Regions from separate parts of the Shewanella halotolerans genome, predicted to be linked through region 3. Evidence: predicted binding sites of a transcription regulator. Region 3 holds the regulator's gene; each other region holds the start of a gene.
What was found. The regulator sigma-54, encoded in region 3, starts transcription at its own class of promoters, with help from an activator protein. The targets are predictions, from matches to a motif close to GTTGGCACGNNNNTNGNNT.

Region 1 (5,233 bases), 950 kb from region 3:
CAGGAAGCCGGCATGGCCAAAGGCTTGGAAGAGGGCAGACTGAAAGGCCTGGAGCAGGGCCACGAAGAGGGCTACCGTCAAGGCCAGGCTCAGGGTATGGAGGCCGGCCTCGCCGAGGCCAAACAGACGATTGCGAAATTTGAAGCCCTGATGCAGCAGCTATCAATGCCGCTTTCCCTGCTCGACACCGAAATAGAACAAGCCCTGGTTCAACTCAGCATGACCCTGGCCAAGGCGGTGATCGGCCATGAGCTTAAGACACATCCCGAACATATTCTCGCCGCCCTGCGTCAAGGGGTCGACGCCCTACCGCTCAAGGAGCAGGGGGCGCATCTGCGTCTACATCCAGAGGATCTCGCTATCGTCGAGCGACTCTATGAAAGCGCGCAGCTAACAAAAAATCATTGGGAGTTAGAGGCAGACCCAACCTTGAGCCGCGGCGAGTGTATCGTAAGCAACAGCCGTAGCCGGGTGGATATGGGGCTGGAGCATCGCATCAAGGCGGTGTTCGATAAGCTTATCGCCAGTGAGCAGCGCCTCGAGCAGCAAAGGCTACAACAGATAGCTGCCATGGAGAAGCTTCCCGAGCATCAAGACCAAAACCAAGACCAAAACCAAGACCTAGACGGCGACGCTGCGCAAGCGGGCCTCGAAACAGATAGCCAGGCAAGCGATCCGCAACAAACGCAAGCAGTTGACGCATCGCAAGTCGCGCCGAGCGACCAGATTGCACCGGAAGCACCGCAAGAGACGAGCCCAGATGAAGACACGTCAAAACCGGCTTCTTGATAAGTTAAGGCAGCATACCCAGGCGGTCGCCCCTTTTATGCCGGAGGCCTCGGGCCAGCTGGTGCGCGTGGTGGGCCTCACGCTGGAGGCTACCGGCTGCAAGGCGCCCGTGGGCAGTCTGTGTAGCATAGCCACCATGGCAGGAGATCTGATCGCCGAGGTGATAGGCTTCGATGACAAGCTACTCTATTTGATGCCCATCGAGGAGCTAAGCGGCGTAATGCCAGGTGCCAAGGTGACGCCGCTGGGTGAGCAGACAGGGCTGAATGTCGGCATGGGCCTGCTTGGCCGCGTGCTCGATGGCAATGGTGCGCCGATTGACGGCTTGGGGCAGCTGCATACCGATCAGAAAGCCACTCGCCATGCCACCATGTTAAATCCCTTGGCGCGCCGCGCCATCAGTGAACCTTTGGATGTGGGGGTGCGCGCCATCAACGCCATGTTGACTGTAGGTAAGGGACAACGTATGGGCCTGTTTGCCGGTTCGGGTGTGGGTAAGAGTGTGCTGCTGGGCATGATGACCCGGGGCACCACGGCCGATGTGATCGTGGTTGGTCTGGTCGGTGAGCGTGGCCGCGAAGTGAAAGAGTTTATCGAGGAGATCCTGGGCGCCGAGGGACGTGCCCGCAGCGTGGTGGTGGCGGCGCCCGCCGATACCTCGCCGCTGATGCGTCTTCGAGCCTGTGAGACCTCGACCCGTATCGCCGAGTATTTTCGCGATCTGGGTTATAACGTATTGCTGCTGATGGATAGCCTGACCCGTTACGCCCAGGCCCAGCGTGAGATCGCCCTGGCCGTCGGTGAGCCGCCGGCCACCAAGGGCTATCCGCCCTCTGTGTTTGCCAAGCTGCCTAAACTGGTGGAGCGCGCTGGCAACGGCGGCGCTGGCCAGGGCTCAATTACCGCCTTCTATACCGTGCTGACCGAGGGGGATGACCTGCAGGATCCGATCGCGGATGCGGCGCGGGCGATCCTCGATGGTCATATCGTCTTATCGCGGGCATTAGCCGATTCGGGTCATTACCCGGCCATCGATGTCGAGGCCTCTATCAGTCGTGTGGCACCTATGGTGATCAGTGATGCTCATCTGGAGGCGACACGCCGGGTGAAGCAGATGTATTCTCTTTACCAACAGAACCGCGACCTTATCTCTATCGGTGCCTATACTCAGGGGAGTGACCCTCGTATCGATAACGCCATAAGGCTGCAGCCAGCCATGAATGCCTTCTTGCGCCAGACCATGAAGGAAGCCATCAGCTTCGATTCCAGCGCCTTGATGCTGGGGCAATTGAGCGCCCAGTGTCAGGTCTAGCCTGAATTTTATCGGAGAGCGTAACGGCCATGGCAAAGCATGATCCCTTAGAGACAGTACTCAAGTTAGCCCTCGACGCCGAGGAGGCCGCGGCGACTCAGCTAAGAGGCGTGCAGCTGACGCTCAACAAGTGCCGCCAGCAGCTCGATGCCCTGCAGCAGTATCGTCTCGATTACATGAAACAGATGGAGGCGCAACAGGGGCAAGTGATTGCCGCCAGCAGCTACCATCAGTTTCATCAGTTTATCCGTCAGATCGACGAAGCGATCGAGAAGCAGGTCTTTGCCGTGTCGGAGACGGATAAGCAGCGTCAGAAGGCTCAGCAGTATTGGCAGGGTAAGCAACAAAAGCGTAAGGCGGTCGAGCTGTTACTCGCACACAAGGCCGAAGCAAAACAAAAGTTTGAGGCCAAACAGGAACAGAAGATGATCGACGAGTTTGCCTCTCAGCAGTTTTTCCGTCAGTCCACCCGTTAATCCCCTAATAGGTACATGAGTAGAGGCTGGCATCTCTTTAATTTCCTCAAAACCATTCTTCCGTCTCGCCACTTTTTTCAAGTCAAATTGTAATACCAATTACGGTAAGTAAGTGATCAGAAGTAGCGTAGGAAAAACGTTCGAAATAATGCATGATTTTTCGATAACTAGTTATTCTACAATCAAAAATAATAACGTCGTTATCGGGCATTTTAACAAGCTAGCATGATCAGTTATTTACTAGGATTGGTATGATTAACTTGGCATTTTTATTGCTTGATATTGATTAGTAAGGGCCAATGAGTCCAAAGCTTAGCGAATAATTGACGCTCGGGTGGCACGTGACTTTGTCGTGCCCAAGATGAGTGTTGGAGGAAGCATGCCACAGATGACCCAAATACTCCTATCCAATGTCGAGCCCGGCAAAGAGAAAGGCGGGGTGTTGCCCAGTGCATCAGATGCGAAGTCGACCGCAGAGTCAAAGTCAGAAAACAAAGTGTTTTCAGAGGCTTTGGCTAAGGCGAGCGGTCAGGGTGAGGTGAACTCAGAGGCGAAACCGCGCTCGCAGTCCCAGGTCGAAAACACGGCTCAAGGCGATAACACTGCTAAGACCGATGCTAAGCAGGAGAAGGCGCCCGCGCAGGATAAAGAGAGTGACGATGTCTCCAACGTGCTGGCGCAGATCCATCTGGCGAACAAGCTGGGGGATGAGGCGGAAATTGCCGCCGACGGCGTCATTTTGCCGCCGGGTGACGCTGATGGTGAATCATCTGCCGACAGCGAGTTGTTTCTTACCTTTGTAAAAGGGGCTAAAGATAAGGTCGATAGTGAAAAAGCGGCCCTAGAGGACATAGGAGAGCTGCTTAAACCCGGGGCCGGAGATGATCATATCTTACCCGTCATCAATCCAAATGGCTTAGGGAGCGAGGCGATATTGGCTCAGCTTCCCGAAGATGCTTTAAGTGAGGTGATGGCGCAAACCGGTTTGTCCAAGGATGAGCTGACGGCCTTACCGCCGCAGATGCTAGAAGGGCTTATACATGGCATAGCGGGTAAGAATAAGTCTGGAAATGGTGAGCCTGGTCAAGCCAAGGCGCTAGAGAGTGATGCTGCCAAGCTGGCGGCACTTATTAATGACGCCAAGCAATATCTCTCGGCCATGGCGAGTCAGTCGCAGATTAACCTTGCTGCAACTCAAACTGAGCCTTCACAAGGCGCAGGCGGGACCAGTCAGGCGGGACTAAATCAGCTTGGGCTAAATCAGATTGAGATTAGTCAAGCAGGCCTAACCTCGGCCAATAACGCGAGCGGCGAGAATGGTGCCGTTAATGAGAAGGGCGCGAAAGTCATATTGGGTGAAGCCAAGGTTGGTGAAGCAAAGTTTAGTGAGCCTAAGCTAGCAGACGGCAAGCTTGCCGCCGAGCAGGCACAAAATGGCGAGTTGAAGATGACCTCGGCCGCGGAGGGCCGCGACGGCAAAGCTGCGCAGGAGCTGCTGAAGGGGGCTAGCCTAGCGGTGACCATGTCGCCAAAGGCTGGCGAAATGCCAGATGCTGCGGCAGATAGCAAGCTTAACGGCTTATCGCTGCAGGGCTTGCAAGGTGCAAGAAATGAGGCCCTGCCGCAATATCAAGTCTCTATCAAGCCACAGGGCGAACCTGTGACGCAGATGCAGGAGATGATCCATAAGTTCTCGCCCGTGATGCGTCAGCAGCTGGTGGCCATGGTGAGCCAAGGCGTACAGCAGGCGGAGATTCGATTGGATCCACCCGAGCTTGGCCACATGATGGTTCGGGTTCAGGTGCAGGGTGACCAGACCCAGGTGCAATTTCATGTGACCCAGACTCAGACGCGGGATCTGGTCGAGCAAGCCATTCCACGTCTGCGGGAGCTACTGGCCGAGCAGGGGATGCAGCTGACCGACAGCAACGTCTCCCAAGGCGGTAAAGAGCAGGGCGGTAACGGCGAGCAAGGCGAGGGAGTGGGCCATGGTCTGTCTGAGATGGATGAAATTTCGGCAGAAGAGAGCCTGTTAGTGTCGAATAACGCAACAAGTTATCGTTCGGGTATAGATTATTACGCGTAAGCAGGTAACCTATAGGTTGGTATGATTGCCCAATCGTTTGATATGCGCTAAAAATCATGACGATGCTGAGTGTGAGCCGAGTGTGATAGGGATAAGAGATGGCGGAAGAAGAATCGTTAGAACTTGAAGAGAATGTAGAGCCTAAGAGCAAGAAGAAGCTCATTATCTTTGCGGCCATTGGTGCACTCTTGGTGGTCTTGCTGGGCGTGGGTGCCTGGTTGTTGCTGTCGGGCGATGAGCCGAGTGATGAGACCATGGCCGAAGGGGAGCAAACCGAGCAGAGCGAGCCGGCAAACAGCCGTGAAGCCTTCTATGTGGGGATGCCGAGACCCTTCCTGTTTAACCTGCCTGGGCAGAATCGCTCCCGTCTGGTGGAGATCAAGGTGCAGCTCATGGTGCGTGGCTCTGACGATGACGTCTTGATCAAGAAGCATATTCCGCTTATCGAGGATGCGCTGCTGACCACCTTTAGTAGCGCCGATGTGCAGAAGCTCAGCTCCCTTGCCGGTAAGGATGAGCTGCGCCAGTTGGCCCTGCTGAATGTGCAAAATACCCTGCAACCTGTGACCG
Region 2 (5,233 bases), 710 kb from region 3:
GGATATAACCTAGCTTCGTCTAAACATCGGGGATAAGTATTCTGACCCCCATGGATGGGGGAATGCCAAAAAATGTCAGGAACATCAGAGGCCATGGACACCGGGGATATCTTTGGCCATATACAAAGCCCCTCTTTGTCCACTGACCCCCATGGATGGGGCAAATGCCAAAAAATGTCAGGAACATTTTTGGCCCTATACAAAGCCCCTCTATGCTCATCCCTGAGCACCGGGGATAAGCACATCCATGTGCAAAAAAGCCAGCCCGAGGGCTGGCAAAGACGTGCAGAGATTGGAAACTGCTGTGCTTAGAAACTCTTGCTGACGCCGATAACGACTCGGTCATCAAAAATCTTGGTTTGTGTACCGTAAACCTTGTGGCTCTCATCCACTGTGCTGCCGTGGTATCTGAGATCGAAACTCAGGCCGGCAAAGGTTTTGCTGACACCCAGGTTCCAGTGGCCCCAGCCTTCGGCGCCGTTACCGTCTAGATCTTGATAGCCGACGCTGGCAGACAGGTTAATGCCATTGTCGAACTGGTAGCTTGGATGGATGGCGTAGTTCACGCCTTGCCAGCCATCGACACCGAACCAGTCATCGACCGTCGGGGTCACTTCCAGTTGCAGCTTGGTGCGGCCGAACTGCTTACCCACCTTGAGCCATAACTCTGTGTAGTTAGAGTATGAGGCGCCCGGGTAGAGGTAGGAGAAGAGCATGACATCATAGGTGATACCTGAATCGCCGAAGGTGCCCGCCTTACCTATGTAGGGTGCGGTGACGATTTCGAGATTTGGATCGGCAAACTTGATGTTGGAGGCATACACACCGCCGTACCAACCCTGATCGTTTCCCCATCCCAGTGTGCCTTGCACGACAGGGACATCGCCATCCATGGTTTCTGATTCACCACGAAAGACATAGTCTGAGGCAAAGGTCAGCTTGCCTGTGATATTGCCGCCTAAGACTTGGGTGTCTTGCGCTTCGGCCATGACGCCACTTGTGGCTAACAGGCTGCCAAGGAGTATCGAGCATTTTAACTGGGTTAAGGTCTTCATCATCTTCATCTCATCTAGCTGTTGTTTGGCTGATGAGGCGACTATAGGCGCAAGATGTGAATGGCCTTGTCGGCACAGATGAACTGATCAAATAAAGATGTGAACAATTATGAATAGGTCTGAATTAACCCCATGTTTCATATGGTGTTAGTTTTCATCATGCCTGGATGACAGGGATCACATTTTAGACACAAAAAACGCTAAAACAGGGTGAAAACACGCAATTTTTAACTGTTTTTTAACAAGAAAACATGATTAAAAATAAAAATTTGCATTAACTTACAATATCTCTGCCCACATCTTCTTGTTGACCTCGGCTAGGTGTGAGATAAATAGTTTCTAAATCTTTTTTTAATTTTGCTTCCTCAAGATACCCCATAGCGCCTTACCCGTGCATGGGTGTTTTTTGTTGCGGCTTTGATTAGGAGTTCTCATGCGGCAAATAGTAAAAATTGCCTCGTTAGTTAGTGTGGCGTTATGGATAACAGGTTGTGGCCAGGACGAGAACCAAGGTCATTCGGCAGCAGCCCCAAGAAGCATGGAGGTTGGGGTGGTTCAGGTTGTCGAGCAGCCCCAGGCTATTCAGGTTGAGCTACCGGGTCGCAGCAAGGCATATCTTGAGGCCGAGGTGCGTCCTCAGGTGTCGGGTATCATCACCGAGCGCGGCTTCGTCGAGGGTGGTGAGGTAACCGAAGGCCAATCTCTCTATCAGATCGATTCATCGACCTATAAGGCGGCGCTGGTCAGTGCCGAAGCCGATCTGGCCCGTGCCAATGCCAGCCTGGTGTCTGCCAAGGCCAAGGCGGCCAGATATAAGGCCTTGATCAAGACTGATGCTATCAGCCAACAAGATTTCGACGAGGCTGATGCCCTCTACAAAGAGGCGCTGGCTAACGTGACTGTGGCTAAGGCGGCGATTAATACGGCTAAGATTAACCTGGAATACACTCAGGTGAAGGCGCCTATCTCGGGCCGTATCGGTAAATCTTCCGTGACTGCCGGTGCCCTGGTGACAGCGAATCAGAGCGCCGCACTGGCGACGATTCAACAGCTGGATCCTATCAACGTCGATATCGCCCAATCCAGTGCTCAGCTGCTACGTCTCAAGGCCAAGCTTAAGCAGGGACAACTGCAGGCGGCTGACAATGCCGATGTACGTCTGATCCTGGAAGATGGTACGGAATATGAGCACATGGGGTCTCTCAGGTTCGCCGAGGTGAGTGTCGATGAAAACACTGGCTCGGTAACCCTAAGGGCCGAATTCCCTAACCCGGATGGCGTATTGCTTCCTGGCATGTATGTGCGCGCCGTATTGAACGCGGGTACAGATCCTAAGGCGATTCTGGTACCGCAGAAGGCGGTTACCCGTAATACCAAGGGTCAGGCCGTTGCCATGGTGATTGGCGCCGAGAGCAAGGTTGAGCCAAGAGTCGTGACGACCGCCGAGGTGATCGATCATCAGTGGCGCATCACCAGCGGCTTGAAGGCTGGCGATCAGCTGATTGTCGAGGGATTACAGAAGATACGTCCGGGCGCCCCTGTAGTGGGTAAACCACTCAGCGAGATGCAATCAGACAAGCAACCACAGAAGTAAGGTAAAGTTATGGCTCGTTTTTTCATCGATCGCCCTATCTTTGCCTGGGTGATTGCAATTATTGTTATGTTGGCCGGGGTGCTCTCTATCATGAAGCTTCCCGTGTCGCAGTACCCGAGTATTGCGCCGCCGACCGTGGTGATTAACGCCATCTATCCGGGTGCGTCTGCCAAGACCATGGAAGACACTGTGACCCAGGTGATCGAGCAGCGCATGACGGGTATCGACCATCTGCGTTACATCTCGTCTACCAGTGACAGCTTTGGTAACGCGCAGATCACCCTGACGTTCAATGCCGAAGCCGATCCCGATATCGCCCAGGTTCAGGTGCAGAACAAGTTGCAGCTGGCGATGCCTCTGCTACCGCAAGAGGTGCAGGCGCAAGGGGTTAAGGTCAACAAATCCAGCTCGGGTTTCTTGATGGTATTGGGCTTCGTGTCCCAGGATGGCTCGTTGGAGAAGAATGATATCTCCGACTATGTGGGCTCTAACATCTTAGACCCTATGAGCCGTGTACCCGGTGTGGGTGAGATCCAGCTGTTCGGTGCCCAGTACGCCATGCGTATATGGCTAGACCCGCTCAAGCTGACCCAATACAACCTCACCAGCCTGGATATCATGGCCTCGATTCGTGAGCAGAATGCTCAGGTGTCTGCGGGTCAGTTGGGCGGCGCGCCCTCTATTGCGGGTCAGGAACTCAACGCCACGGTAACGGCTCAGAGTCGTCTACAGACCGCCGAAGAGTTTAGAAAGATCATCATCAAGTCCGATCCGTCGGGCGCTAAGGTTTACCTGGAAGATGTGGCCCGAGTCGAACTGGGGTCGGAAAGCTATTCGGTAGAGTCCTTCTATAACGGCCGTCCGGCTGCCGGTCTGGCGATCAAGCTGGCTACGGGGGCTAACGCCCTGGCGACCGCCGAGCGCGTGCGTGAGAAGGTCGATGAGATGAAGCCCTTCTTCCCGCAAGGGCTGGAAGTGGTTTATCCCTATGACACCACCCCCTTCGTTGAGAAATCGATCGAGGGCGTAGTGCATACCCTGCTGGAAGCCGTGGTACTGGTGTTTGTGATCATGTACCTCTTCCTGCAGAACTTCCGTGCGACCCTGATCCCGACCATCGCGGTACCTGTGGTACTGCTGGGGACCTTCGCCATCCTGTCGGCTACCGGCTTCTCGATCAACACCCTGACCATGTTCGCCATGGTGTTGGCCATCGGTCTGCTGGTGGATGACGCCATCGTGGTGGTAGAGAACGTCGAGCGTGTGATGTCCGAAGATGGCTTGAGCCCGATAGAGGCCACCAAGAAGTCGATGGATCAGATCACCGGCGCCCTGGTGGGTATCGGTCTGACCCTGTCGGCGGTATTCGTGCCTATGGCATTCATGTCGGGTTCGACCGGTGTGATCTATCGTCAGTTCTCCGTGACTATCGTATCGGCCATGGCGCTTTCTGTGCTGGTGGCGATCATCCTGACGCCGGCACTGTGTGCCACCATGCTGAAGCCGATTGCCAAGGGCCACCATGCGGTCGAGACGGGCTTCTTCGGTTGGTTTAACCGCACCTTCGACAAGATGACCTCGCGTTACGAGGCTGGCGTGGCAGCGATGATCAAGCGCGCTGGTCGCGTCATGTTGATCTACGTGGCCCTGACGGTAGCCGTGGGTTGGATCTTCATGCGCATGCCGACCGCCTTCTTGCCGGACGAAGACCAGGGTATCTTGTTTACTCAGGCGATCCTGCCGACTAACTCGACCCAAGAGACGACCAAGAAGGTGATGAGCAAGATCTCCGACTTCTATCTCAACGAGACGGGCGACAGCGTCAAGTCGGTATTTAGCGTATCTGGCTTCAGCTTCGCCGGTAGTGGTCAAAACATGGGTCTGGCCTTCGTGGGCATGAAAGACTGGTCTGAGCGTACCGGCCCGGGTCAAGATGTTAAATCGGTCGCCGGACGTGCCATGGGTATGTTCATGCAGATGAAGGAAGCCTTCGTGTTTGCCTTCGTACCGCCTGCGGTGATCGAGCTGGGTACGGCAAACGGTTTCGATTTCTATCTGCAAGATAGAAATGGCCAAGGCCATGAGAAGCTGCTCGAGGCCCGCAACATGCTGCTGGGCATGGCGTCGCAGAATCCTAACCTGGTGGGCGTGCGTCCAAACGGTCAGGAAGATGCGCCTATGTATCGCATCCATATCGACCACGCCAAGCTTCGCGCACTGAGTATCGATATCGACGCGGTCAACAGCGTGCTGGGCACTGCCTGGGGTGGTAGCTATGTGAACGACTTCATCGACCGTGGTCGTGTGAAGAAGGTCTATGTACAGGGTGATGCCCAGTACCGTATGCAGCCGGAAGACCTCGATACCTGGTATGTGCGTAACAGCCAGGGTGAGATGGTACCTTTCTCGGCCTTCGCCACAGGTACCTGGGAATATGGTTCGCCGCGTCTAGAGCGCTTCAACGGTCTGCCTGCGATGAACATCCAGGGGGGTACGGCACAAGGTTATAGTACGGGTGCGGCCATGGCCGACATCGAGGCCATGGTGGCCAAGCTACCACCAGGATTCGGCGTCGAGTGGAACG
Region 3 (5,233 bases):
GAGAACTACCAGGAACAGATCCAGCCAGAGCAGAAGCCCGAGAAGAAACCAGAACAGGAAAAACAATGACAGACCTGATCTTGAAGGCGGAGAACCTCGCCAAGAGCTATAAGAGTCGTGCCGTTGTCCAAGACGTGAGCCTCACGGTAAAGACCGGGCAGATCGTCGGCCTGTTGGGGCCAAACGGCGCCGGCAAGACCACTACCTTTTACATGGTCGTCGGCCTGGTACAGAGCGACAAGGGCCGCATCTTTATCGACGATGACGACCTGACGCTAGACCCCATGCACCTACGCGCCCGCAAAGGCATAGGCTACCTGCCTCAGGAAGCCAGTATCTTCCGTAAGCTCTCGGTGCGGGACAACATCATGGCCGTACTCCAGACCCGCAGCGATCTTAATAACGATGGCCGCGAAGAGGAGCTGGAACACCTGCTGGAAGAGTTCCACATCACCCATATCCGTGACAGCCACGGCATGGCACTCTCGGGCGGTGAACGTCGCCGGGTGGAGATCGCCAGGGCGCTTGCCGCCAACCCTAAGTTTATTCTTCTCGACGAGCCGTTCGCCGGGGTCGATCCCATCTCGGTCATCGACATCAAGAAGATCATCGAGCAGCTCAAGAATCGCGGCCTGGGGGTGTTGATCACCGACCACAACGTGCGCGAAACATTAGACGTCTGTGAGAAAGCCTATATCGTCAGCCATGGTAATCTGATCGCCGAGGGCACACCCGCCGAAATCTTAGACAACCAGCAAGTACGAGCAGTGTACTTAGGTGAACAATTCAAGCTATAGTTAATCTTATAATGGGGCCACAGAGGAAAAACCACGCGTTAATTGTGGCCTTAGGAACTATCCGATATATTTGTCCGGCACATATAGCCAGAGCTTTCTCATTTTATAATTAGAAACAAGGGAATAGCAGTACGATGAAAGCGTCACTTCAGCTCAAAATGGGTCAGCATCTCACCATGACGCCCCAGCTACAGCAGGCCATACGTCTGTTGCAGTTGTCGTCATTAGAGTTGCAGCAGGAGATCCAGCAGGCATTAGAATCCAACCCGTTACTGGAGTTGGATGAAGAGCAGGAGAGCGCCAGCATCGAGCTGCAAGACGATAGCGTCAGCGACAGCTTCGACAACAAGTACGACGACAAGATAGAGCTGGATTCGAGCCAGGATAACTCAGGGGTCGAGACCTCAGATGCCCTGACTCAAGATTCCATGCCAGACGAGTTGCCGGTAGATACCACCTGGGATGAGGTCTACACCGCCTCACCAAACTCAAGCTCGGGCGCCATGCGCGACGACGACATGCCTTTTCAGGGCGAGACCAGCGAAGGTCTGTATGAACACCTGGAATGGCAGAAGAACCTGACCCCTTTTTCCGATAACGACCTGGCCATCGCTACCGCCATCATCGACGCTATCGACGAGCGCGGTTACCTCACCCAGACCTGTGAAGATATTCTCGAGGCCATGGGCGACCCTGAGATCGAACTCGACGAGGTCGAGGCGGTGCTCAAACGGGTACAACACTTCGACCCTATTGGCGTGGCGGCCCGCGACCTCAGCGAATGTCTGACGATCCAGCTGGCCCAATACAGTGACGACACGCCGCACATCGCTAACGCCCGCATGCTGATCAAGGAACACCTGGATCTCATCGCCGGACGCGACTTCCGCCTGCTGATGCGCAAGACCAAGCTCAAGGAAGATGAGCTGAGGGATGCCATCGCCCTGATCCAGACCCTGAATCCCCGTCCAGGGCTCGCCATCACCGCCAGCCGCGACGAGTACGTGATCCCAGATGTGACCGTCACCAAGAAGAAGGGACGCTGGGTAGTCGAGCTTAACCCAGACAGCATGCCCAAGATCAACGTCAACCAGCAGTACGCCGCCATGGCCCGCAGCACTAAGAGTCAGGCGGACGGCCAGTTTATTCGCGGCCACCTGCAGGAAGCCAAATGGTTCCTCAAGAGCCTGGAGAGTCGCAACGAGACCCTGCTCAAGGTGACCAACTGTATCGTCGACTTCCAACAAGGCTTCTTCGAATTTGGCGAAGAGGCGATGAAGCCCATGGTACTGAACGACATCGCCGAGGCGGTGGAGATGCATGAATCCACCATCTCACGTGTGACCACGCAAAAATATATGCATACCCCGAGAGGGATCTTCGAGCTTAAATATTTCTTCTCCAGTCACGTCGGTACCGACGATGGCGGAGAGTGCTCTTCAACAGCAATACGTGCCTTCATCAAGAAGCTGGTTGCTGCGGAAAACCAGAAAAAGCCATTGAGCGACAGCAAGATGGCTCAACTCTTGGCCGAACAGGGTATTAAGGTGGCTAGACGCACCATTGCCAAGTATCGCGAGGCAATGCTTATACCGCCCTCGAATCAGCGCAAGAGCTTATAAAACAAACCTGGAAACTGGAGGACTATCTTTATGCAAATAAACCTGACTGGGCACCATATCGAGATCACCCAATCTCTACGAAGCTACATCGAAGAGAAATTCACAAAGCTTGAACGTCATTTCGATCAGATCAATAATGTGCACGTTGTATTAAATGTCGAAAAGTTGCAACAGAAGGTTGAGGCAAAGTTACATCTCCGTGGCGGAGAAGTGTTCGCAACATCCGAACATGCGGACATGTATGCCGCGATAGACTCCCTGATTGACAAACTCGATCGTCAGGTCATTAAACACAAAGAGAAGCTTACTAAACATTAACGATGGAACTGAGTACCATCCTGCGGCCGGAGTGCACCACCTGCGCCACTCCGGGCAGTAAGAAAAAGGTACTGGAGCTTATCAGCGACTTAGCCGCTGTCCAGTACCCCACCCTCTCCTCTCAAGAAATATTTGAAAGCCTTCTGGCTCGAGAGAAAATGGGCAGCACAGGTATAGGCAATGGTATCGCGATTCCTCACGGGCGGCTGACTAACATAGATCAACCCGTGGCCGTACTGGTGAAATGTGCTGAACCAATCGCATTCGATGCCATTGACAATCAGCCCGTCGATATCCTTTTTGCGTTATTGGTGCCCGCAGATCAATGCGAGCAACATCTTAGCACCCTGGCCGCTATGGCCGAGAAACTCAATGATAAGGCGATCATGAAGCAGCTAAGAAAGACCCAAGACGAATCCGAACTCTATCAGGTGATCACCCAATGAAATTGGTTTTGGTATCCGGACGCTCAGGATCGGGAAAATCCGTCGCACTCAGGGTCCTAGAAGATCTAGGCTACTACTGTGTCGACAATCTGCCCTTGCAGATGATGGAGTCCCTGCTTGAGCAGCTCAAGGGGCGCAGCGAGCTCGTGGCCATCAGCGTCGATGTGCGCAACATGCCAAGCGAAGAGATCCAGCTGGAAAAGCAGCTGGCCAAGCTCCCTAAAGATACCGAAATCTTAAGTTTCTTCCTGAACTCCAGCGACAATGTGCTGCTCAAGCGCTATAGCGAGACCCGCAGGCTACATCCGCTGTCGCGCTCTAAGGTCTCCCTCAAGGAGGCTATTCAGCTCGAGGGCAAGCTGCTCGATCCCATAGCCAAACTCGTGGATCACTACATAGACACCTCTAACCTCAACATCTATGAGTTGAGCGACAAGGTGCGCGAGATCCTGCTGGGCACGGTCGACAAGGAGCTAGTGATCAACTTCGAGTCTTTCGGCTTTAAATATGGCATGCCGACCGAAGCCGACTTCATGTTCGACGTGCGCTTCCTGCCTAATCCCCACTGGGAACCTGAGCTAAGGCCTCTAACCGGCCTGGATGAGCCTGTGCAGCAGTTTCTGAGTCAGCAACCCCTGGTCAACAAGTTCATCTGGCAGATCGAAAACCTGCTGGAGACCTGGTTACCACACCTGGAGCGCAACAACCGCAGCTACCTCACCATCGCCATCGGCTGCACCGGCGGCCAACACAGATCTGTCTATGTGACCGACCAGCTCGCCAAGCTGTTCAACAAGGGCAAGCATAAGGTTCAGGCGCGCCACCGAGAGCTAAAGCATGACTAAGTTGGCTCGCGAGCTGACCATCTGCAACAAGTTGGGCCTGCACGCCAGAGCGGCGACCAAACTGGCTGTGCTCGCCGCCAAGTTCGACGCCGAGGTCACCTTGATCCAGGGCGATAAACAGGCCTCTGCCGCCAGCGTACTCGGCCTCTTGATGCTCGAAACCGGCATGGGTAAAACCATCACCATCACCAGCGAAGGCAAAGATGCCCAGGCGGCCTTAGATGCCATCAGCGCTCTTATTGACGCCAAATTCGATGAGGCCGTATAATCGGCTCGCTTTGCGGTGCCCGCTTAATTTCGTCCTATACTTATCATAGACTTACAAGCCTACCACCCAAGCCGTTCAATCAACTGCCAAAGGAGGAGCTATGCCGATCGAAGTGTTAGATAGTGAAACCACAGATCAACGCATTAATCAGCTAACTCAAGCCTTAGGCAGCGGCATGTTTGTCCATGTGCGCAGCATGCTGCACGACATGGCCGCCTCTGATATCGCCTTCATCCTGGAATCTTCACCACCGCGAACCCGTCAGGTGCTCTGGCAGCTGATCGATCAGCAGCACACGGGGGAGATCCTCGACGAGCTAGGCGAAGAGCTCAAAGATACCCTGATCACCCAGATGAGTCCCGAGCGCGTCGCCAAGGCGGCCGAAGGAATGGACACTGACGATCTGGCCTACATACTGCGTAGCCTGCCCGACAGCGTCTTCAATCAGGTGTTGCAGTCGATGACGGCGCAAGACAGGGCCAGGGTAGAGCAAGCCCTCTCCTACCCTGAAGACACCGCCGGCAGTATCATGAACACGGACACCGTAACCGTACGCCCCGATGTCACCATAGATGTGATCTTGCGTTACCTGAGGATCCGCGGCGAGCTGCCCGATGCCACCGATACCCTCTATGTGGTGGATAAGCGCGACAGCCTGCTTGGCGGTGTGCGCATTACCGATCTGCTCACCTGCGACCCCAACGCCTCGGTGCGGGAGATCATGAACGACGATCTCGAAGGGATCCCCGTGGGCATGGATGACGGCGAAGTCGCCCAGCTGTTCGAGCGTCACGACTGGGTCTCAGCCCCCGTGGTCGAAGAGGAGAGCAACCGTCTGCTGGGGCGTATCACCATCGATGATATTGTCGACGTGATCCGTGAAGACGCCGAACACTCCATGATGGGGATGGCGGGGATGGACGATGACACAGATACC
Region 4 (5,233 bases), 740 kb from region 3:
TGGCTGAGATCATAACCGCCCAGCTGAGCCGCCAGCTGACGGGTCTGGGTGCTGCCGAGCATCTCAAACAGGGCCTGGAGCTGACGACGGAAGTAGATCCCCTGGGGCATCACGAAGTCGAAGGATTCGGTGACCAGAGGCACGAAGCTCAGGCCACTCTCCAGCGCCACCGACTGACAGCCGAAGCCGATATCGGCCTCGTTACGGGCGATGAAGCCTGCAAGCTCGCGCTCGCTATAGGCGGTGATCTGCGGATTGAGCTGCTCTATGCTGGCACCTTGCTTGATCAGCCAGTGTTCCAGGTGTTGCTGACTACCTGCACCGGCCTGGCGGCCGACCCAACGCCAGGGCAGGCTGATCACTTTCTCCTCTTCCTGGCATCTGTGGTGCATCTCGCTGCGCATCATCAGCCCCTGCTGGCGGGTGTAGCCGTGCACCATCACCCACTGCTGGTGGTTGGGGTAGCCCTTGAGCAGGGCGGGGTGACGTATGTTGCGCTCCTCCACATTGCCCCAGTGCAGGGTACAGACGTCGGCGTAGCCGCGCGACAGGAGATCCAGCCCCATGCGGGAGCCGGTGGAGCTATAGCTGATAAGATCGCTCTTGCCTATCTTAGACATGAGACGGGCCACCAACATGGAGAGCAGGGGGTCGTCGCTGCCGGTGATGTGCATGCGATCCGACAGCATGCCGCTATGGCAGGAGTCCATGACCCAACGGTCGATCAAAATCTTGGGAAACAGCCACTTACCCGTCACCTTGGTGGCGGGCAATATGCGGTCATTGGCCATGGAGTAGACCTTCTTCTCATTCAGGTCGAGATATTCGGCGACCTGTTTGGCGCTCATGTAGACGAGTTCGCTGGGTTCAGTCATTGATAATCCTTTAACCTTCGCCGTTAACCTAGATTACGTTTCGGCGGTGTGGCATCAAATTCGATATTTTCCGCACCATGATAGATGAGGAAGTGGCGCCCCTTGGCGCGGGCGATCATGGTGATCCCCAGCTTCTGGGCCAGTTCCAGCCCCATCTGGGTGGCACCGCTGCGCGAAAGCAGGACGGGGATACCCATCTTGGCCACCTTGATCACCATCTCTGAGGTGAGTCGCCCCGTGGTGTAAAACAGCTTGTTGCCACCGCCCTGCTGCTTGAGCCACATCTCGCCGGCGAGGGTGTCGACCGCGTTGTGACGGCCGACATCTTCGACGAAGCCGATGATCTGATCGCCCTCGCATAGGCCACAGCCATGCACGGCACCGGCATTCTTATAGGTCTCGTTGTAGGCGCTGATGTTATTGAGCAGGCTGTAGAGCATGCTCTGTTTCAGCTGAGGCGTGGGCAGGCGGATATCCTCGACACCATCCATGAAGCCGCCATAGACAGTGCCCTGGCCGCAGCCTGTGGTGACCGTCTTCTCCGCCAGTTTCTCCTCCAGGTGCGCCGTCGACTCCTTGGTGATCACCGCCGCCGAGTTGACCTCCCAATCCACAATCACAGACTCGAGCTGATGGACGTCGCTGATGAAGCCCTGGTTCTTCAAATAGCCTAGTGCCAGTGCCTCGGGACGGGCACCCAGTGTCATCAGGGTCACTATGGGTCGCCAGTTCAGGTAGAGAGTGAGGGGGCGCTCGCAGGCGATATATTTGTCGACCACTTCGCCCTGCTCGTTGATGGCTTTCACCGCCATGGTGAGTGGGGCATCGGCTTGGGTCTTGACCAGTGTGGGGTGTTTGAAACTTGTCATTGCTCTCGTCTTGTTGCATTGGGGCGCATTGAGCATAGCAAGTATCGTTCCCACGCAAGGATTTCGAGTGTAAATGCGTGATCCAGGCGCCGACTTTGTGTGATGTCGCCCTTTTCTGTCCCGGCCAAAATGGCTTTTAGGACAAATTGTCCTACGCTTGTTAGGGATTTGATGATCCAGTTCAAACTATTCCCCTTCTAGCGATGGCATGTAAATTGCTTCGTATAGGTCTATCGCTAACCCAATGCCCGGCGAATCAGCAATACGCCGGCCTGCTAGGCAAAACGGAGACGCAATGCAACATACCGAAAGTCAATGGCCCATGTATGTTTCACTGAAAAAGGTGGAGAAACAGATGGGGCGCTGGACCGCTGAAAGTTGGGAATTAGATCAGATAGTTCCCGCCACCCAGCCCGCACCAGCCGGGGCCCACATAGTGATGCTTGAACTCTACAAAGATGAGCGCGGCAGCTATCGCATCAACCTGGATATGGATAACGCCATGCTCTACGTGGTGTGCGACGAGCTGGAAGATGGCACCTGGGTGCCCGCCTATATCTCGGCCGACCAAAATGTCGCAGCCGGTTGCCTCGAGGGCGACACCCCAGTGCTGAACTTCCCCATGCCCAAGGCGATCGCCTGCTGGATAGAGGCCTTCATCACCCGTCACGGCGAGGTGGAGATATGCGCCCATAGGCGTAAGCATGTCAATCGCCGTAAGAACGAGGGGCCGAGTACCAATCCGGATAGGGGGCTAGTGTCCTGATGAGTGAGAAGCCAAGCGGACTCTTTGCACGCTGGACTCAGCGTCGCCAACAGGTGCAGGCCGAGGAAGAGGCGGCGCGTCTGGCTGAACAGGCCCAGGAAACGCCGGTCGAGCCATCGGTTGAGGCCGAAGGCGCGGATGGTGTCGAAGCTAGCGACCAAGTCGCTCCCGAAGAGAAGAAGATACTGACTGCCGAGGACCTACCGGATCCCGAGAAGATAGAGGTGGGCGGCAGCTTCGCCAGTTTCATGGCCGACAACGTCGATCCTGATGCCAAGACGGCGGCCCTGAGGGCCCTGTGGAAGCAGCCACACTATCACGAGATCGATGGCCTGCTGGAATATGCCCTGGACTACACAGACCAGCCCAAGTTGACCGCCGAGGTCTCGGCCGAGCTAGCCAAGAAGGTCTTCAGGCATCTGATCAAGGATGAAGAGAAGGTCGAGGCGGCTGCCGAGACGGCGGAAATCCAGCTGGCACAGCAGGAAAATGCTGCGCCTCAGGTCGAGGACAATTTGGACAGGGCATCCGACGAGGTGTCCCAAAATGAACCAGAAATACAGGCCTCAACCAAGCCTCCTGTTGTTTAAGGTAAGTTTAGAGTGCTTTTAAATCCATAAATTTGGTACGTGAATTGCTGTATTAACGACAATTAACAACGAGTTAGATAATCGTTGAACTTAGGGTGAAGCTGGCGCAACAAGCGCATGCCGTCAGAGCACAACAGCCACCCGGCTGATACAGCAGCCAAATACTGCTTAGGAACGCAATGTGAGCATGCATTTAGAGACGAGCGACAATTTGGCCCACCTGAAACAGGTGCGCCAGCAAGTGTTGGGACAGACACAAATTCTGCAAAACCTGATCCCACCCACAGTGAGTTACACCACAGAGGGCAATGTGTTGATCATTGGCCCGGAAGACTTGGCTCGCCTGGCGGCCGACAAGCTGGCCAACATGGGTCAGCGCGCCATTCTGGCCAACGAATCGATCACCAGCCAGGATGAAGACCACCTGGAGAAGGTGATGAACGCCGCCGAAGATGTCGAGAGCTATTACAACAAGCTTATCGAGATCAAAGGCTTCCTGGGTCAATTCCAGGTCAAGGTTGAGCATGACAACGGCACCGCTGACCTCAGCCTGGTGGCCATTCGTAAGGCCCATTTCGATCTTATCCTCGACCTTAGCCAAGCGCCCTGCATCAACCTCGAGATGCTGCCACCGGGTTACTTCTACGTGGGGCAGGATGAGGCCAAATTGATGGATGCCATCGCCCAGCTGCCCGAGTTGATCGGCGAGTTCGACAAGCCGCGCTACGTCAAGGTGAACAGCGATATCTGTGCCCACCACAGAAACGGTATCGATGGCTGTAACCGCTGCCTCAACTTCTGTCCCGCCGACGCCATCGCCAGCGTGGACCATAAGATAGAGATCGACCCTTACCTCTGCCACGGTGCGGGCAGCTGTACCAATGCCTGTCCGACCGGCGCCATCAGCTATGACCTGCCGACGCCACAGGCGCTGCACTCCTACCTGAACAAGTTGGTGACACGTTTTCGCAGTGCGGCGCAGACAGCTCCAGTGATTTTATTCCACGATGCCAGCCTGGGTGCCTCGCTGATCGGCGATGAGCTGCCCGGTGCCATCTTGCCGGTGGAGCTGGAGGAGATCACAGTCGCCAGCATGGATCACTGGATGGCGGCCCTGGCCTGGGGCGCGCGTCAGATCTTGGTGCTCAACACTGAGGCCACAGCGCCAACCCTGACCCAGATGCTCAACGGCGAGCTCAAGCTGGCCAACGAGATCCTCGACGAGATGGGTCAGCCACAGCGTGTGAGCGTGATTGAGGCCAGTCAGATTGCCGAGCTGGCCGCACTGATCGAACCTAGCGCCAGCTGGCCCATGATAGTACCGGGCGAATTTGCCGCCACCACTAAGCGTGAGACCCTCTACGCGGCGATCGATCACCTCAACAGCCAGGCGGCCTCTACCGATGCCTGTCTGAGCAAGAGCAATATTCCTTACGGTAAGGTGAGTGTTAATACCGATAACTGCACCCTGTGTCTCTCCTGTGTGTCGACCTGTCCGACACAGGCGCTGACCGACGGCGGCGAGAAGCCCGCGCTCTATTTTGTCGAGCAAGCCTGTGTGCAGTGCGGCCTGTGTGAGTCGGCCTGTCCGGAGAAGGTGATCAGCCTGACACCACAGATCAATTTCGATGCGACTGCTCGTCAGAGCCGTCAAACCCTGAATGAGGAGGCCCCGTTCGAATGTATTCGTTGTGGTACCCCATTCGCCACCCAATCCATGGTGCAACGGATGCTGGATGTAGTCGGCGGACACAGTGCCTTCAGTGCCAATACCGAGCGTCTGAAGATGTGTAGCGACTGCCGGGTAAAAGACATGTTTGAAGACATACTTCAAGATCCTGAAAAGCAACTGCGATAAGAGTTTAGCCATGACCGAATTAGTAAGAGAAGTTTCAGAAAACGATCAGTTGAGAGCCGATATCTACCAGCTTTTGGCGGCGCTTTTACGCAAGCAGCCAAGTGCTGAACTGTTGCAGTTCCTTTCCACCCTGGAGATAGATGCCGACGATGACAGCGACATGACCAAGGCCTGGTTGGCGCTTAAATTGGCGGCGGGCCAGTTTACCCCTGAGCAGCTGGAAGATGAGTACTTCAACATCTTCCTCGGCGTGGGTAGCGGTGAGATCTTGCCCT

Region 1: K0H81_RS13200 (flagellar hook-length control protein FliK) is a predicted target of sigma-54. The motif match lies at 2,837-2,855, and genes of this name have one in related genera.
Region 2: K0H81_RS00145 (TorF family putative porin) is a predicted target of sigma-54. The motif match lies at 1,335-1,353, and genes of this name have one in related genera.
Region 4: K0H81_RS00255 (formate dehydrogenase accessory sulfurtransferase FdhD) is a predicted target of sigma-54. The motif match lies at 1,780-1,798, and genes of this name have one in related genera.

The regions. Positions count from the first base shown of each region.
Region 1 covers NZ_CP080417.1:3,040,141-3,045,373, reverse strand. Annotated here, with positions in the region: gene fliH (flagellar assembly protein FliH) at 1-789, shown strand, start outside; gene fliI (flagellar protein export ATPase FliI) at 761-2,101, shown strand; gene fliJ (flagellar export protein FliJ) at 2,131-2,577, shown strand; gene K0H81_RS13200 (flagellar hook-length control protein FliK) at 2,966-4,663, shown strand; gene fliL (flagellar basal body-associated protein FliL) at 4,762-5,233, shown strand, end outside.
Region 2 covers NZ_CP080417.1:31,048-36,280, forward strand. Annotated here, with positions in the region: gene K0H81_RS00140 (DNA-3-methyladenine glycosylase I) at 1-8, shown strand, start outside; gene K0H81_RS00145 (TorF family putative porin) at 309-1,064, opposite strand; gene K0H81_RS00150 (efflux RND transporter periplasmic adaptor subunit) at 1,489-2,649, shown strand; gene K0H81_RS00155 (efflux RND transporter permease subunit) at 2,659-5,233, shown strand, end outside.
Region 3 covers NZ_CP080417.1:3,985,784-3,991,016, forward strand. Annotated here, with positions in the region: gene lptA (lipopolysaccharide transport periplasmic protein LptA) at 1-69, shown strand, start outside; gene lptB (LPS export ABC transporter ATP-binding protein) at 66-797, shown strand; gene K0H81_RS17235 (RNA polymerase factor sigma-54) at 932-2,419, shown strand; gene hpf (ribosome hibernation promoting factor) at 2,450-2,737, shown strand; gene ptsN (PTS IIA-like nitrogen regulatory protein PtsN) at 2,740-3,183, shown strand; gene rapZ (RNase adapter RapZ) at 3,180-4,028, shown strand; gene K0H81_RS17255 (HPr family phosphocarrier protein) at 4,021-4,296, shown strand; gene mgtE (magnesium transporter) at 4,397-5,233, shown strand, end outside.
Region 4 covers NZ_CP080417.1:62,973-68,205, forward strand. Annotated here, with positions in the region: gene K0H81_RS00250 (substrate-binding domain-containing protein) at 1-875, opposite strand, end outside; gene K0H81_RS00255 (formate dehydrogenase accessory sulfurtransferase FdhD) at 899-1,744, opposite strand; gene K0H81_RS00260 (DUF3305 domain-containing protein) at 2,040-2,510, shown strand; gene K0H81_RS00265 (DUF3306 domain-containing protein) at 2,510-3,100, shown strand; gene K0H81_RS00270 (4Fe-4S binding protein) at 3,288-4,958, shown strand; gene K0H81_RS00275 (TorD/DmsD family molecular chaperone) at 4,969-5,233, shown strand, end outside.